Regions from separate parts of the Pseudomonas sp. ZL2 genome, predicted to be linked through region 1. Evidence: riboswitches for the same ligand, from Rfam matches in the RefSeq annotation. Region 1 holds a riboswitch; the other holds the start of a gene.

The links. Region 1 has a riboswitch for cobalamin ahead of cobO (cob(I)yrinic acid a,c-diamide adenosyltransferase). Riboswitches for the same ligand answer to the same signal wherever they lie in the genome.
Region 2: it holds a riboswitch for cobalamin, as region 1 does, so the genes downstream of both, ABM562_RS17880 (TonB-dependent receptor) here and cobO (cob(I)yrinic acid a,c-diamide adenosyltransferase) in region 1, are expected to answer to the same signal.

What each region holds. Positions count from the first base shown of each region.
Region 1 covers NZ_JBGOGX010000028.1:44,005-51,134, reverse strand. Annotated here, with positions in the region: gene bluB (5,6-dimethylbenzimidazole synthase) at 1-525, opposite strand, end outside; gene ABM562_RS18285 (cobyrinate a,c-diamide synthase) at 516-1,811, opposite strand; gene cobO (cob(I)yrinic acid a,c-diamide adenosyltransferase) at 1,808-2,419, opposite strand; cobalamin riboswitch at 2,585-2,807, opposite strand; gene ABM562_RS18275 (hypothetical protein) at 2,955-3,533, shown strand; gene ABM562_RS18270 (PQQ-dependent sugar dehydrogenase) at 3,602-4,918, shown strand; gene ABM562_RS18265 (O-methyltransferase) at 4,997-5,644, opposite strand; gene ABM562_RS18260 (C40 family peptidase) at 5,662-6,195, opposite strand; gene ABM562_RS18255 (C40 family peptidase) at 6,330-6,965, opposite strand; gene hda (DnaA regulatory inactivator Hda) at 7,081-7,130, opposite strand, start outside.
Region 2 covers NZ_JBGOGX010000027.1:16,528-23,657, forward strand. Annotated here, with positions in the region: gene ABM562_RS17865 (BCCT family transporter) at 1-689, opposite strand, end outside; gene ABM562_RS17870 (tartrate dehydrogenase) at 886-1,977, opposite strand; gene ABM562_RS17875 (LysR substrate-binding domain-containing protein) at 2,077-2,994, shown strand; gene ABM562_RS17880 (TonB-dependent receptor) at 3,106-5,247, opposite strand; cobalamin riboswitch at 5,357-5,562, opposite strand; gene ABM562_RS17885 (GNAT family N-acetyltransferase) at 5,735-6,292, opposite strand; gene ABM562_RS17890 (carboxymuconolactone decarboxylase family protein) at 6,388-6,732, opposite strand; gene lpxO (lipid A hydroxylase LpxO) at 6,926-7,130, opposite strand, start outside.

The sequences.
Region 1 (7,130 bases):
CTTGGCACCGGCCGGCATGCCCAGCAGCTCGGCCAGGGCCCGGGGTTCGAACAGCGATACCCAGCCCATGCCCAGGCCTTCGGCGCGGGCGGCCAGCCAGAGGTTCTGGATCGCACACGACAGCGATGCCAAGTCCATTTCCGGCAAGGTTCGGCGGCCGAAGATATGCGCTTCGCGCTCATCCATCAGCGCGGCAACCAGCAGTTCGGCACAGTCATTTATGCCTTCGACCTTGAGCTTCATGAAGTCGTCGGAGCGCTCGCCCAGGGCTTGGGCGGTACGCAACCGCTCCTCCTCCACCAGGGCCTGGATACGCTGGCGCAGTTCACGTCGGGTAATGCGGATAAAGCGCCAGGGCTGCATCAGGCCAACACTGGGGGCCTGATGCGCGGCTTGCAGCAGGCGTGCAAGCAGTTCAGGGGCGACTTCGCCGCCGCTGAAGTGGCGCATGTCACGGCGTTCGCCAATGGCGCGGTAGACCGCCGCGCGTTCGGCTTCGGTAAAGGCATGCTCGGTCATGGACACAACAGCGCCGCCGACGCCTGGGGGTTGGAGGCAAAGTAGAAATGCACGTAGGAAGCGGTCAGCCGGCCACAGCGATACACCGCTTCGGCACCACGGCCACCGTTGGGGCTCTGGCCACGGGCAATCGGCTCAAGCCCGGTGCTGGTCAGCGAGTGATGGTAGGTGTGCCCGCGCAAGGTACCTTCGGGCAATTCCACCGCCTGCAAGGCCAGGGCGGCCAGGCGCTTCTGCATCACCGCCTCACCAGCCAGCAACCCGAGCAATTCGGCGCGCTCACCAGCGACATCGGTCAGGGCATCGAGCAGATAGAGCATGCCGCCACATTCGGCGAGCAACGGCTTGCCGGCGTGATGATGGGCGCGAATGGCTGCGAGCATCGGCGAGTTGGCCGCCAGGGCCTGGTGATGCAGCTCCGGGTAACCACCGGGCAGGTACAGGCTGTCGGCCTGCGGCAAACTCACGTCATGCAGCGGCGAGAAGAACGCCAGCTCCGCGCCCATGGCCCGCAGCAGGTCGAGGTTGGCGCCATAGGTGAAGGCAAAGGCTTCGTCGCGGGCGACCGCGATGCGCACACCTTGCAGCAAGGGCTCGCTCACAAGCTCGGTCGGCGCGGCGAAACTCACCGCCGGCGGCAAAGCCGCATCGCAACTGGCGCCCAGGGCGGCTGCAGCTGCATCCAGGCGTGCTTCGAGGTCGTTCAGTTCACTGGCCTGGACCAGGCCCAGGTGGCGGCTCGGCAGTTCGATGCCGGTTTCTCGCGACAGCCCGCCGTACCAGCGCAGCCCTTCGGTCAGGCTGCCTTCGAGCAATTGAGCGTGGCGCAGGGTACCGACGCGGTTGGCCAGCACCCCGGCAAACGGCAGGTCCGGCTGATAGCGCGCCAGGCCCAGGGCCAGGGCACCGAAGGTCTGGGCCATGGCCGTGCCATCGATCACCGCCAGCACCGGCACACCAAAATGACGAGCGAGGTCGGCGCTCGATGGCGTGCCATCGAACAGCCCCATGACCCCTTCGATCAGGATCAGGTCGGCCTCAGCCGCCGCTTCCCATAACAGACGGCGGCTTTCCTGCTCGCCGACCATCCACAGGTCGAGCTGATACACCGGCGCACCGCTGGCGCGCTCGAGAATCATCGGGTCGAGAAAGTCCGGGCCACACTTGAATACGCGGACCTTGCGCCCCTGGTTGCGATGCAGGCGCGCCAGAGCGGCGGTCACCGTGGTCTTGCCCTGGCCGGAAGCCGGTGCGGCGATCAATACCGCCGGGCAATGGCGCGCATCCCTCATAGCTCGACGCCCTTCTGGGCGCGGATACCGGCCTGGAAGGCGTGCTTGATCATGCCCATTTCGGTGACGGTGTCGGCCAGTTCGATCATTTCATCCTTGGCCGCACGACCGGTGACGATCACGTGCTGCATCGGCGGGCGCGCCTGCAAGTCGCTGAGGACCTGGTCCAGATCGAGGTAACCGTGCTTGAGGGCGATGTTCAGCTCATCGAGCACCACGAAGGCGATCGACGGGTCCTGAAGCATCTGCCGCGACACTGCCCAGGCGGCTTCGGCAGCAGCGATATCGCGCTGGCGGTCCTGGGTTTCCCAGGTAAAGCCCTCGCCCATCACGTGGTAGCGCACCTGTTCCGGGAAGCGTCGGAAGAACAGCTCTTCGCCGGTGCTGTTGCGGCCCTTGATGAACTGCACCACGCCGCACTGCATGCCATGGCCCATGGCCCGGGCGAGCATGCCGAAGGCCGAACTGCTCTTGCCCTTGCCATTGCCGGTGAGCACCAGCAGCAAGCCGCATTCGTTAGGCGAATTGGCGATGCGCTCGTCGATGACGGCCTTCTTGCGCTGCATACGCGCCAGGTGGCGTTCGTCGCGCTCGGTGGATTCAGTCATGAGGTTCTCCGCAAACCACTGTCGGCCGACCCGCAACGAGCGTAGCAGTCTATGGCTGCTCAGGGTTCGCGGCGAGGAACGGCGTGACAAATGAATGGATATGGCAGACGGAAAACGCGCAGGGCTACGGCACAGGCCGGAGGAACCGCGCATCACCCTCCGTGATGCCGTTGGCTGTAACAGGCCGGTCTCCGGGCTTGTGAGCGGGGCCATGAACACCCGGGACCGTGCGCCTTCCCGGGTCGAACACCCAGTGGCCCTGCGCGGCCTTGACTCACCTACCGTTGCGGGGGCAGCGCCGGATTCGCGCGCCTTGCGCGCCCACCGGCTTCCCTGTTTCACCCTGCCAGGCCATCGCCTGCAGAGCACCTGAAACAAGTCGCGAAGGTTAGAGGGTTGCACCCGGAGCGTCAATGAAAGGCGCTGAACTGGCCTGGATCAATGGCGCCTTTGACATCTTGTGCAACACTGACTTCAGTGATATCAAATAGCCATACCTCGGCTGTACTCGATCACAACTATAAGGGAGAGCAGCATGCAAGGCCTGATCATCAACAATGCGCGCCTGGAATTCCTGCGCCCCGCCCTGGAGCGCTGGGTCGATTGCATCGACCGCTTCAACCACACCCTCGGTGATGGCGATGCGCCCTACTGGCACGGTGCCCAAGCCAACCTCGGCCTGCTTTCGGCCGCCGCCTGGCAAGCCGAGCTGGTGACCCTGCAGCAGCATCAGAGCAAGAAGCAGCGCGATGACGGTGATCGTGAAGGTCGCTGCGACCTGTACATCGCCAACCGCGAAGAAGCCGCCTACCTGCAAGCCAGCCAGCGCTGGCCGAAAATTGCCAGGCTGGACCTGAACAATGCCCTGGCCGAAACCGTGTATGCCGCACGCCAGGTTGCCGCGCCCAGCCAGCTCAAGGTCGCCGCGCTGTTCGCCAGCCCCTGGAAAGCCGGCCAGCACGCCAGCCCCGAAGAACTACAGGACCTGGTCGACGACCTGCAAAAGCACAACGCCTGCGCCATTGCCTGGTACTTCCCCTACGCCTACCGCAAGCTGCACAACGAAGCCGGCCAGTACCACCCCGGGGTGGCGTTGCTGCTCAAGCAGGCCTGAACCAGGGAACCTCCCGCGCCTGATCCGCCTCTACTGGCAATAGCGGCCATCATCGCGAGGGAAACGACATGGGCATCAGCCGGATTGCACTGCTGCTGGCAGTGACTGCGGGATTAAGCGGGTGCGGCGAGAACGCGCGCCTGGAGGTCAGCGACGGGGTCGGCCCGTCGCCGCAATTGCCCGAACCCAACAAGACCCTGATTCCCACCGTCAACATCGCCCCGGCCATCGGCTGGCCCCGGGGTATGACGCCCAAGGCCGCGCCCGGCACTCAGGTGGCGGCCTTTGCCGAAGGCCTGGACCACCCGCGCTGGCTCTACGCCCTGCCCAATGGCGATATCCTGGTGGCCGAAACCAATGCCCCGCCCAAGCCCGATGACGGCAAGGGCATTCGCGGCTGGGTGATGGGCAAGGTCATGGACCGCGCCGGCGCCGGCGTCCCCAGCGCCAACCGCATCAGCCTGCTGCGCGACAGCGACCATGACGGCGTCGCGGAAACCCGCACGACCTTTATCGAAAACCTCAATTCTCCGTTTGGCATGGCCCTGGTTGGCAACGACTTCTACGTCGCCGACACCGATCGCCTGCTGCGCTTTCATTACGAATCCGGCGCCACCTCGATCAAGGGCCCGGGTACGCCGGTGGCTGATTTGCCGGGCGGCACACTGAACCATCACTGGACCAAGAACGTGATCGCCAGCCGTGACGGCAAGAAGCTCTACGTCACTGTCGGCTCCAACAGCAATGTCGGCGAGAACGGCATGGACCAGGAAAAAGGCCGTGCGGCGATCTGGGAAATCGACCCGGCCAGCGGCCAGCAGCGCATATTCGCCTCCGGCCTGCGCAACCCCAACGGCCTGGCCTGGGAACCCCATACCGGCCAGCTGTGGACCGCCGTCAACGAGCGCGACGAGATCGGCAGCGACCTGGTGCCCGACTACATTACCTCGGTCAAGGATGGCGGCTTCTACGGCTGGCCCTACAGCTACTACGGCCAGCACGTCGATCAGCGGGTCAACCCTTCTGATCCGAACCTGGTAGCCAGCGCCATTGCGCCGGACTATGCAGTGGGGCCGCACACGGCGTCGCTGGGCCTGACCTTTGCCGAGCAGGGCCTGCTACCGGCGCCTTTCGAGCAAGGCGCATTCATCGGCCAGCATGGCTCATGGAACCGCAAGCCGCACAGCGGCTACAAAGTGATCTTTGTGCCGTTCAGCACCGCAGGCAAACCTGCAGGCAAGCCAATTGACCTGCTGACCGGGTTCCTCAATGACGAGGGCAAGGCCATGGGCCGCCCGGTCGGGGTGATCAACGACCGGCGCGGAGGGTTGCTGGTGGCTGATGATGTGGGCAACAAGATCTGGCGGGTGAGCAAGGCCAAGTGACCTGGGGGCCGCTATGCGGCCCATCGCCGGCAAGGCCGGCTCCCACACAGATCACATGCACCAATACCCTGCGCCCTCTCAGCGCTTGCGGCACAGGGTCAAGCCATCGCCAATCGGCAGCATCGACAGGTCCACCCGCGGGTCATCCTTGAGTGTGAGGTTCAATGCCTGGATCGCCCGGGTGTCTTCGCTGTCCGGCGTTCCCTGCAGCACCCGCCCGCTCCACAAGGTGTTGTCGAACAGCACCAGCCCGCCAACCCGCAGCAAGCGCAGGGCCTGTTCCAGGTAGTGTGGATAGTTGGCCTTGTCGGCATCGATGAAGATCAGGTCGTAGCGCTCTGACGGCAGCGTCGCCAGGGTCTGCAGGGCGGGCGCCAGGCGTAGTTCAATGCGCTCGGCGACCCCGGCCTCCTGCCAGTAGCGCCAGGCCACGGCGTTGTAGCTGCCTTCAAGATCACAACAGAGCAACTGCCCGTGTTCCATGGCCTGGGCCATGCATAAGGCGCTGTAGCCGGTGAAGGTACCCACTTCAATCACCCGCTGCGCGCCGATCAGGCGTACCAGCAGTGCCAGCAGTTGCCCCTGCTCCGGTGCTACCTGCCAGCGCGCTTCGGGCATGGCCTGGGTTTCGGCACGCAAACGGGCAAGCAACGGCGTTTCGCGCAGCGACACGCTTTGCAGGTAGTGGTAGAGGGGGTCGTCGAGGTAGAGCGTCTGCGCGGTCATCATCTACCTCGCGAAGGTCAGGGGTTACGCGCCAGATGCGCTGGCTGCAGCACGCGCTTGGCATTCAGGTAGGTTTTTTGCCAGTAGCTGTTGGACAGGTAGTCCAGGCGCACCGTTCCGCCGGTGGCCGGGGCATGGACGAAGCGCCCCTCGCCGACATAGATGCCGGCATGGCTAACCTGCGAACCGCCATTGGTGGCAAAGAACACCAGGTCGCCGGACTGCAGGTCGGTGCGCTCGATGCTCGGCGCTCGGATGCCGATCATTTCCCGGGTCGAACGCGGCAGCGAAATACCGGCGGCATCGCGATAGACATAGCCAATCAGGCCGCTGCAATCGAAACCCGAATCCGGGGTGTTGCCGCCCCAGCGGTACGGCGTGCCAACCAGGCCCAGGGCGCGGAACAGCACGTCTTCGGCAACCGGGGAGAAATAGACTTGCGGGGCCATGACGGCAGGCTCGACCACTTTACGCGGGGCCGGGGCATGACTTGAGCATGCACCGAGCAGTGCTGCGAGGGAAAGTACAGCGAAGCGCGCCATCATCGCCATGGTCAGAACATCCTGTCTGAAGCCGCTTCGGCCAAGAGCCGAAAAGAGTTGAGAATTTAGATTAGACGCTTTCTGTAAACACGCACGGCGACGAGCTTTTCAGCTACGTCGCCGTGGTCAAACCTGTCGAAGGATCAGTTGCGCGAGAGGGTGGTCGCGGCCGGAGCCATGGCCAGTGCACGCTTGGCTTCGATGAAGGTCTTGCTCCAGTAGCGATCACCGAGCTTGTCGATGCGCACACCACCGCTGCGGCGGCTGCTGGAGTGGATGAACTGGTCGTCACCGAGGTAGATCCCGGCGTGACTGACGCGGCCGCGGCCATTGGTGCTGAAGAACAGCAGGTCGCCTGGCTTGAGGTTGTTACGGGCAACCAGCGGGGCCTTGACGTTGATCATTTCGCGGGTGGAGCGCGGCAGGTTGAGGCCAGCTTCTTCGCGGAACAGGTAGCCGATGAAGCCGCTGCAATCAAAGCCGGTGTTCTCGGAGGTACCGCCGAAACGGTAGCGGGTACCGATCAGCGACATGCCGCGCTCGAGAATGTTGTCGGCCAGGGCGGGCAGTTGGTAAGGCTTGCTGCTGGCGAAATCTTGCAGCTCTGCTTCGGTGTTCAGCTCTTCCTCGAACGTCGCCTGGACGGAGGACTTGGTCAAAACCTGAGCGGTAACCGGTTGCTGCTGAACCTGCTGCTGGGATACGGGACCGGTGGTCGCGCAACCAAAAAGCAGGGTCACGAGTGCGAGGGGCACGAGGGGTGCGAAGCGATTTAGCATGGGCACGACCGTGTCTGGGATTTAAAGAAGCCGAGACTATGCCTTCTATCGCATCGATTTGCAAATTCAATCGAAAAAAATGTGACTTTTATGTGCCGAGGCTCTAGCCCCTGCCTTACCAGCCCAAAGTTTCTTTCAAAAACGGGATGGTGAGTTTGCGCTGAG
Region 2 (7,130 bases), on a different contig from region 1:
AGTTGCACGGTGAAGGTGTCCGGGGTGCCGGCCAGGTCATGCAGGCCGCGGGTCAGGGTCGAGGCGGTGAGCGCCAGCGACACGGTCAGCGCGCCCATCATGGTCAGCAGGAAGATCAAGTCGACGCTGCGCCCGACCGGGCCGGTGGCCTTGAAGCCGGTCACCGCTTCGACGATCGAGGCCAGGTTCAGGCCGCTCTTCTTGCGCACGTGGAAGTGATAGGCCATGGCCAGCGAGGCCAGGGCATAGATCGACCAGGCACTGACGCCCCAGTGGAAGAACGAGTAGCTGATGCTGTACTCGAGTGCCTTGGGGGTGGCGGCGGCGATGTTCAGGCCCGGGGTCTGGTAGTAGTAGGCCCATTCCATCACGCCCCAGTACAGGGTCGAAGAGCCCATGCCGGCGCAGATGAACATGAACACCCAGGTGGCGGTGGCGTACTCGGGTTTGCCACTGCCCAGGCGGATGTTGCCGTACTTGCTGAAGGCCAGGTACAGCACCGCCAGCGAGCTGCCGAACACCAGCACCTGAACACTGGTGCCGAAGGTCCGGGTCGACAGTTCGAACAACTGGTTGGCCGCGCTTTCGGCTTCGCCCGGGAAGGCTGCAAGGCCGATGACGGTGAGCAGCACGGCAATCAAACTCACGGTAATCAGGAACACATCAATCTTTTTATTTTTGTGCGACATCATCGTCTCCTGGACGTTGGCGTTCTTAGCTATACCCGGCAGGCACTCCGGGGTGTTGCGGCAGCACTCCCTGCTTCGTTGTTAACTTAAAGTTAACGTGAATCTTTTGGTTAACAGATTCTGCAGATAATCCGCTTCACCCGCAAGAGCCAAGGGGCCGTTTTGTCAGACAATTCTGACAATCGGCCCCTGGTCATCAACCTTCGATCAGCGCGCTGATAGCTTCACCGACTTGCTGGGTCGACTTTTGCCCGCCCATATCGCGGGTGGTATCGCCGGCGGCGATGACCTGCTCGATGGCTTTGAGAATGTCGTCGTGGGCGGCGCGGTAACGCGGGTCGGCGCCGTCGTTGCCAAGGAACTCGAGCATCAGCGCGCCCGACCAGATCATCGCGATCGGGTTGGCGATGTTCTTGCCGAAGATGTCCGGGGCCGAACCGTGCACGGGTTCGAACAGCGACGGGAATTTGCGCTCGGGGTTGAGGTTGGCCGATGGCGCGATGCCGATGGTGCCGGCGCAGGCCGGGCCGAGGTCGGAGAGGATGTCGCCGAACAGGTTCGAGGCCACCACCACGTCGAAGCGATCCGGCTGCAGCACGAAGCGGGCGCAGAGGATATCAATGTGCTGCTTGTCCCAGCTGATTTCCGGATAATTGGCAGCCATGGCCGCGGTGCGCTCGTCCCAGTAGGGCATGCTCACGGCCATGCCGTTGGACTTGGTCGCCGAGGTCACGTGCTTGCGCTCGCGGGTTTGCGCCACCTCGAAGGCGTACTTGAGGATGCGGTCGACACCCCGGCGGGTGAACACCGACTCCTGCAGCACGAACTCGTTGTCGGTGCCTTCGAACATGCGCCCGCCCAGGGACGAATATTCGCCTTCGGTGTTCTCGCGGATTACCACAAAGTCGATGTCGCCAGGCTCACGGCCGGCCAGCGGGCAGGGTACGCCGGGGAACAGGCGCACCGGGCGGATGTTCACGTACTGGTCGAAGTCGCGGCGAAACTTCAGCAGCGAGCCCCACAGCGAGATGTGGTCCGGGACCTTGTCTGGCCAGCCCACGGCGCCGAAGTACAGGGCGTCGAAATCCTTGAGCTGCTCGAACCAGTCGTCCGGCATCATCTTGCCGTGGGCCAGGTAGTAATCGCAGCTGGCCCATTCGAAGAATTCGAAGCTGATGTCCAGGCCATGCTTGCGCGCGGCGGCCTCGACCACGCGGATGCCTTCGGGGAGTACTTCGTTGCCGATGCCGTCACCGGGAATTGCGGCGATTCTGAAAGTCTTGCTCATGAGGGGCGCACTCGTTGTCTAGGGAACAGGTGCGGCTCATGCTATAAGGGCAGGATTCAGAGATAATCTCGTGATTCATGGATTCTTAGTGCACGCATCGTGAATAATCTTCCCAGCCTCGACGACCTCAATATCTTCCTCCAGGTGGCCAAGCGCGCCAGCTTCGCGGCGGTGGCCGAAGAGCTCGGCATGTCGGCCGCGTTCATCAGCAAACGCATCCGCGTGCTTGAGCAAACCCTTGAAGTGCGCCTGCTGCACCGCACCACCCGGCGGGTGACGGTGAGCGAGGAGGGCGAGCGGGTGTACCAGTGGGCGCAGCAGATTTTCGATGCGGTGCAGCGCATGGGCGACGACATCAGCGCCCAGCACCGCGAACCGGTGGGCCAGCTGCGGATTGCCAGCAGCCTTGGCCTGGGCCGGCGATTTGTGGCCCCGGCGTTGTCGGAACTGGCCGAGCGCTACCCGCGCCTGGATGTGCGCCTGGACGTGCATGACCGCCTGGTGGACCTGATTGAAGAGGGCGTCGACCTGGATATTCGCGTCGGTAACGCCATCGCCCCCAACCTGATTGCCAAGCCGCTGGCCAGGAACCGCCGGGTGCTGTGCGCTTCCCCGGCCTACCTGGCCCGGCGCGGCACGCCCAAGGTGCTGGCCGAGCTTGCCAGCCATGATTGCCTGGTGATCAAGGAGCGTGACCACCCGTTTGGCGTGTGGCAGCTGGAAGGGCCGGGGGGCGAGGAGAGCGTGCGGGTGACCGGCAGCCTGTCGAGCAACCATGGTGAAGTGGCGCACCAGTGGTGCCTGGATGGGCGAGGAATTTTGCTGCGCTCGTGGTGGGATGTGCACGACAGCCTGGCCGATGGGCGCCTGGTGCAGGTGCTGGCGGAGTATCACCAGCCGGCGGACATCTGGGCGGTGTATACCTCGCCGCTGGCCAGTTCGGCCAAGGTGCGGGTGGCGGTGGAGTTTTTTCGCCAGTATTTTGCCGAGCGCTATAGCTTGCCTGAGCTAGGTTGACAGGGCCGGCCTCATCGCTGGCAAGGCCAGCTCCCACAGGCCCGGTGTACACAGGCCCATTGTGGGAGCCGGCGTTGCCGGCGATGGGCTGCAACGCAGCCCCGGTTCACCTCAGAACGTGTAATCCACCGTCGCAAAATACGACCGCGGCTCACCCATCAGCCACTGCTCGCCACTGTGCGCAGTGGCCGCATAACGCCGGTCGAGCAGGTTGTTCAGCTGCAGGCCCAGACGCACATCCGGCAGCACCTGCCAGCCCAGGTTGGCATCGACCACGGTAAAGCCCGGCACGCTCTGGGAGTTGGCGGTGTTGGCATAGCGCTCATCGACATAACGCAGGCCCATGCCGGCGTCTACGTTGTGGCTGAAGCCTTTGCTGACCCACAGGTTGGCGGTCCGCCGCGGTACGTTGCTTGGGCGATTGCCAGCACGGGAAACGGTTTGCCCGCCCACCGTCTGGTCGAAATCGTCGTACTTGGCGCGCACCACCGAGGCGTTGGCCGAGACATGCCACTGGTTGGCCAGGGCCAGCTCCAGGGTCGCTTCCAGGCCATCGGAGGTCTGCTGCCCGGCCTGTTCCTTCTGGTGGGTGTCGGGGTTGTCGACCAACAGCTTCTTCTTGACGATGTGATAGGCCGCCAGGGTCCACTCGCCACGGCCATCCCAGAACAGCTGCTTGAGGCCGAACTCGGTCTGCTTGGCTTCGGTCAGGTCGAACTTCTGTTGGCTCGGGCTCAAGGTCACCAGGTCGCTGACGCCATCTTCACTGGTGGAGTACTGGCCGTACAGACTCAGCTCGTCGTTGACTGCGAACACCAGCCCGGCGCGCCAGTTGCCGCCGTTGAGGCTGCGGTCAGTGCGGGTGTCGTTGACCAGGTTGTTGCGGTCGATGTGGTTCTGGTCGCGACGAATGCCGGTGACCAGCGACCAGCGCTCCGACAGCTGGGTGCGGTTCTCGGCGAACAGGGCGAAGGTGCGGGTGGTGCTGTCGGTTTGCGGGCGGGTCGGGCTGGCGCTGTGGAAGTAGCCCGGCGCCGGCTGCCACGGGTCGATGAAATCGCCGCCGATGTCGTTGTACGGCGAGTTGCTGTCGATGCCGAAACGGATGCGGTTGTACTCGGCGCCGACCACGGTTTTGCTGGCCAGGCCAAACAGCGAATGGTCGAAGGTGAAGCTCTGGCGGTCGCCGACCTGTTCCTGGTCGTGCTTGATCTCCAGGTAGCTGCCGCGCTCAAGCTGGCCGACGCCGCTGTTCCAGGTGTAGTCCTCGGCGTTGCGCCAGTGCCGGCGGCTCTTGATGTAGTACAGCTGGTTGCTGGCGCTGATCGAATCGCTGATGGCCCAGTCGGTGTTAAAGCGGGTCCACTCGTCGTGGTAGTGCTGGGCCGAATCCTTGAGGTTGTAGTTTTTCTTGCGCAGGCTGTCGCGATAATGGCCGTCGATCAGCGGCGTGCCGAAGTAGTTCATCGGGTCGGCATCGCCGCGCTCGTGGGCGAGGGTGAAGCTCAGGTCGTCGCTGGCATCGAAGCGCAGGGCGGCGCTCATGGCCAGGTTCTTCGAGTCGCCGCGGTCGACCCAACCGTTGCTTTCCTGGCGGTTGAGGGTCACCCGGTAGCTCAGCCGCTCGCTCAGCGAGCCGCCGCTGTCCAGGCCCAGTTGCTGGCGGTCGTAGGAACCATAGCCCAGGCGCAGGTGGTTACGGATCTCGCCGGTAAAAGGTTTTTTCGGAATCACGTTGATCACCGCACCCGTGGCGCCTTCGCCGTACAGCACCGAGGCCGGGCCACGGATCACGTCGATGCGCTCGACCATCCACGGGTCGACCGGGAAGCTCTGGGTACCGGCGCCGGTGTACATGCGCGAGCCGTCGAACAGGGTCATCACCGAGCCGTGGCCGCTGAAGCCGCGGGCCGACAGCGCCGTATTGCCGTTGCCCGGGGTGGCGACCGAGGTGATGCCCGGCGAGCGGGTCACGGCGTCCTGCACGGTGAGGTTGTTGCGCCCGTCGATGACCTCGCTGGCGAGGCTGCTGGTGCTGGCCGGGGTGTCCATGGCACTGAGGTCCAGGCGCGAGCCGGTCGGCAGCGGGGTGGCCAGGCTGATGGTTTGGTTGTCGCTGCTGCTGGTGATGGCCGTCGAGGGCAGGGCCAGGGCAGAGGGGCTGGTGTCTTCGGCGAAAGCCGGCACGGAGAATGCCAGGCAGGGGGCCAGGGCATTGGCCGCCAGGGTATGAAGCTTGGAATTTCGGGACATGTCGTTCCACAGTCAACAGGAAGAATGAATCCCGGAGGGAACAACGCATGGAGGCATGGCGCACGCGCAGGCGGACGCCAACCGGCCTGCGCCCGCCCACCGCGGGGTTGCCAAACAGAAGCTTCAGGCCGGTCTCCGGGCTTGCGAGGGTCGTGAAGGCCTTCACCTTCCCATGCCGAGGCACAGTGGTGTTTCGAAGGCTTCGCTCGCTTACCGTTGCGGGGGCAGCGCCGGACTGGTCATTTGCATGACGCACCGGCTTCCCGTTTCACCCTGCGCACGGCGGCGCAGGACACCTGAAACTGGCGCGCATCTGAACACCGAAAACCTTTGCAGTCAACGGCTTGCGTATCTGAGCAGATCAGTTTTTGGGTGGCGCTTCTAGGTCAACAGCATCGCCGGCAAGCCGGCTCCCACAGGGTTCGGTGTGCACCGTAGCTGTGGGAGCTGGCTTGCCAGCGATGAGTCCAGCTCAGACAGCGACGTCTCAACGCCCGCGCTTGCGCGACACCACCGCCTCGATATTCTTGCGCCCGATCAGCATTGGCTGCTTCGGCTCTTCCAGCCACTTGTACATCACCAGGCTGTCCACCAGCCCCAGGCGCGCATGCCGGTAGGCATTGGGCAAACGCCCGACGATGGCAAAGCCAAGCTTCTGCCACAAGGCCACCGCGACCTCGTTGCTCGACACCACCGAGTTGAACTGCATGGCCAGAAAACCCAGCTCCCGGGCCAGCTGCTGCGAGTGCTCGCACATCAACCTGGCGACACCGCGCCCACGGGCGGCGTCGCAGACCATGTAGCCGCAATTGCTGACATGGTTGCCGGGGCCGGCGGCATTGGCCTTGAGGAAGTAGGAGCCGAGCAGCACGCCATCCTCTTCGGCCACCAGGGTTCGCAGCGGCGCTTCCAGCCACAGCTGGCGGGCTTGCTCCTGGCTCATGGCCGGGTCGAAGGCATAGGTTTCGCGGGCGCTGACAATGCCCTGGAAGGTCGGCCAGAAAAGCTCGAAGTCGGCGGCGGTCATGGGGCGGATGTGGATCATGGCGGTTCCTGAAAACGGTTCGCCCGCTAGCTTATGCGAAAACGCCAGGAAGTGGGTGAGGCGCGGCGCGACCGCGCGCTCACGTGAGGGAGAGGTTACAGCCCAGCCTTGCCCACGGCATCCAGTGCCCGCGCCGAATACACCAGCGCCGCCCCGGCGTTCATGGCCACGGCCACGCCCAGGGCTTCGGCGATTTCTTCGCGGGTCGCGCCTTGCTTGACCGCCTGGGCCGAGTGCACGGCGATGCAGCCGTCACAGCGGGTGCTGACTGCCACGGCCAGGGAAATCAGCTCACGGGTCTTGGCGTCCAGGTGGTTGGTCCTGGCTCCGGCGCCACTGGCGGTCATGTAACCGTTAACCGTGTCGGGAGAGAGTTGCTTGAGATCGCCGATGCCGCCCATCAACTGATTACGGTAGGCATCCCAGTCCATCATGCTCATTGTCTTCACCTTGGTGTGGTTGGCAACTAGAACAGTGACGTTAGTTTTTTTTGCGGCAGGGCGCCGTTGGTCGATGGTCGGGGAAAGGCAAGACTTTGGGAGGGAGAGGGTCTCATCGCTGGCAAGCCAGCTCCCACAGAGAAAGCATGCACTGAACCTGTGGGAGCTGGCTTGCCAGCGATAGCGGTCTGAGTCAGATATAGATGAACACCAGCACCAGCGCCGCCACCACCGCCCATTTCTCCAGGTAGTAACGGGTGCGGTTGCGCTTCTTCAGCGCCTTGCCGCGCTCGCGGATCTTGTAGATGCGGGTGAACAGGCGGTTGATGCCGCCGGTCTTGTCACCGGCATCGTTGGGCGCGGCGGCCGCGGCCATCACGCTGCGGCTGAACCAGCGG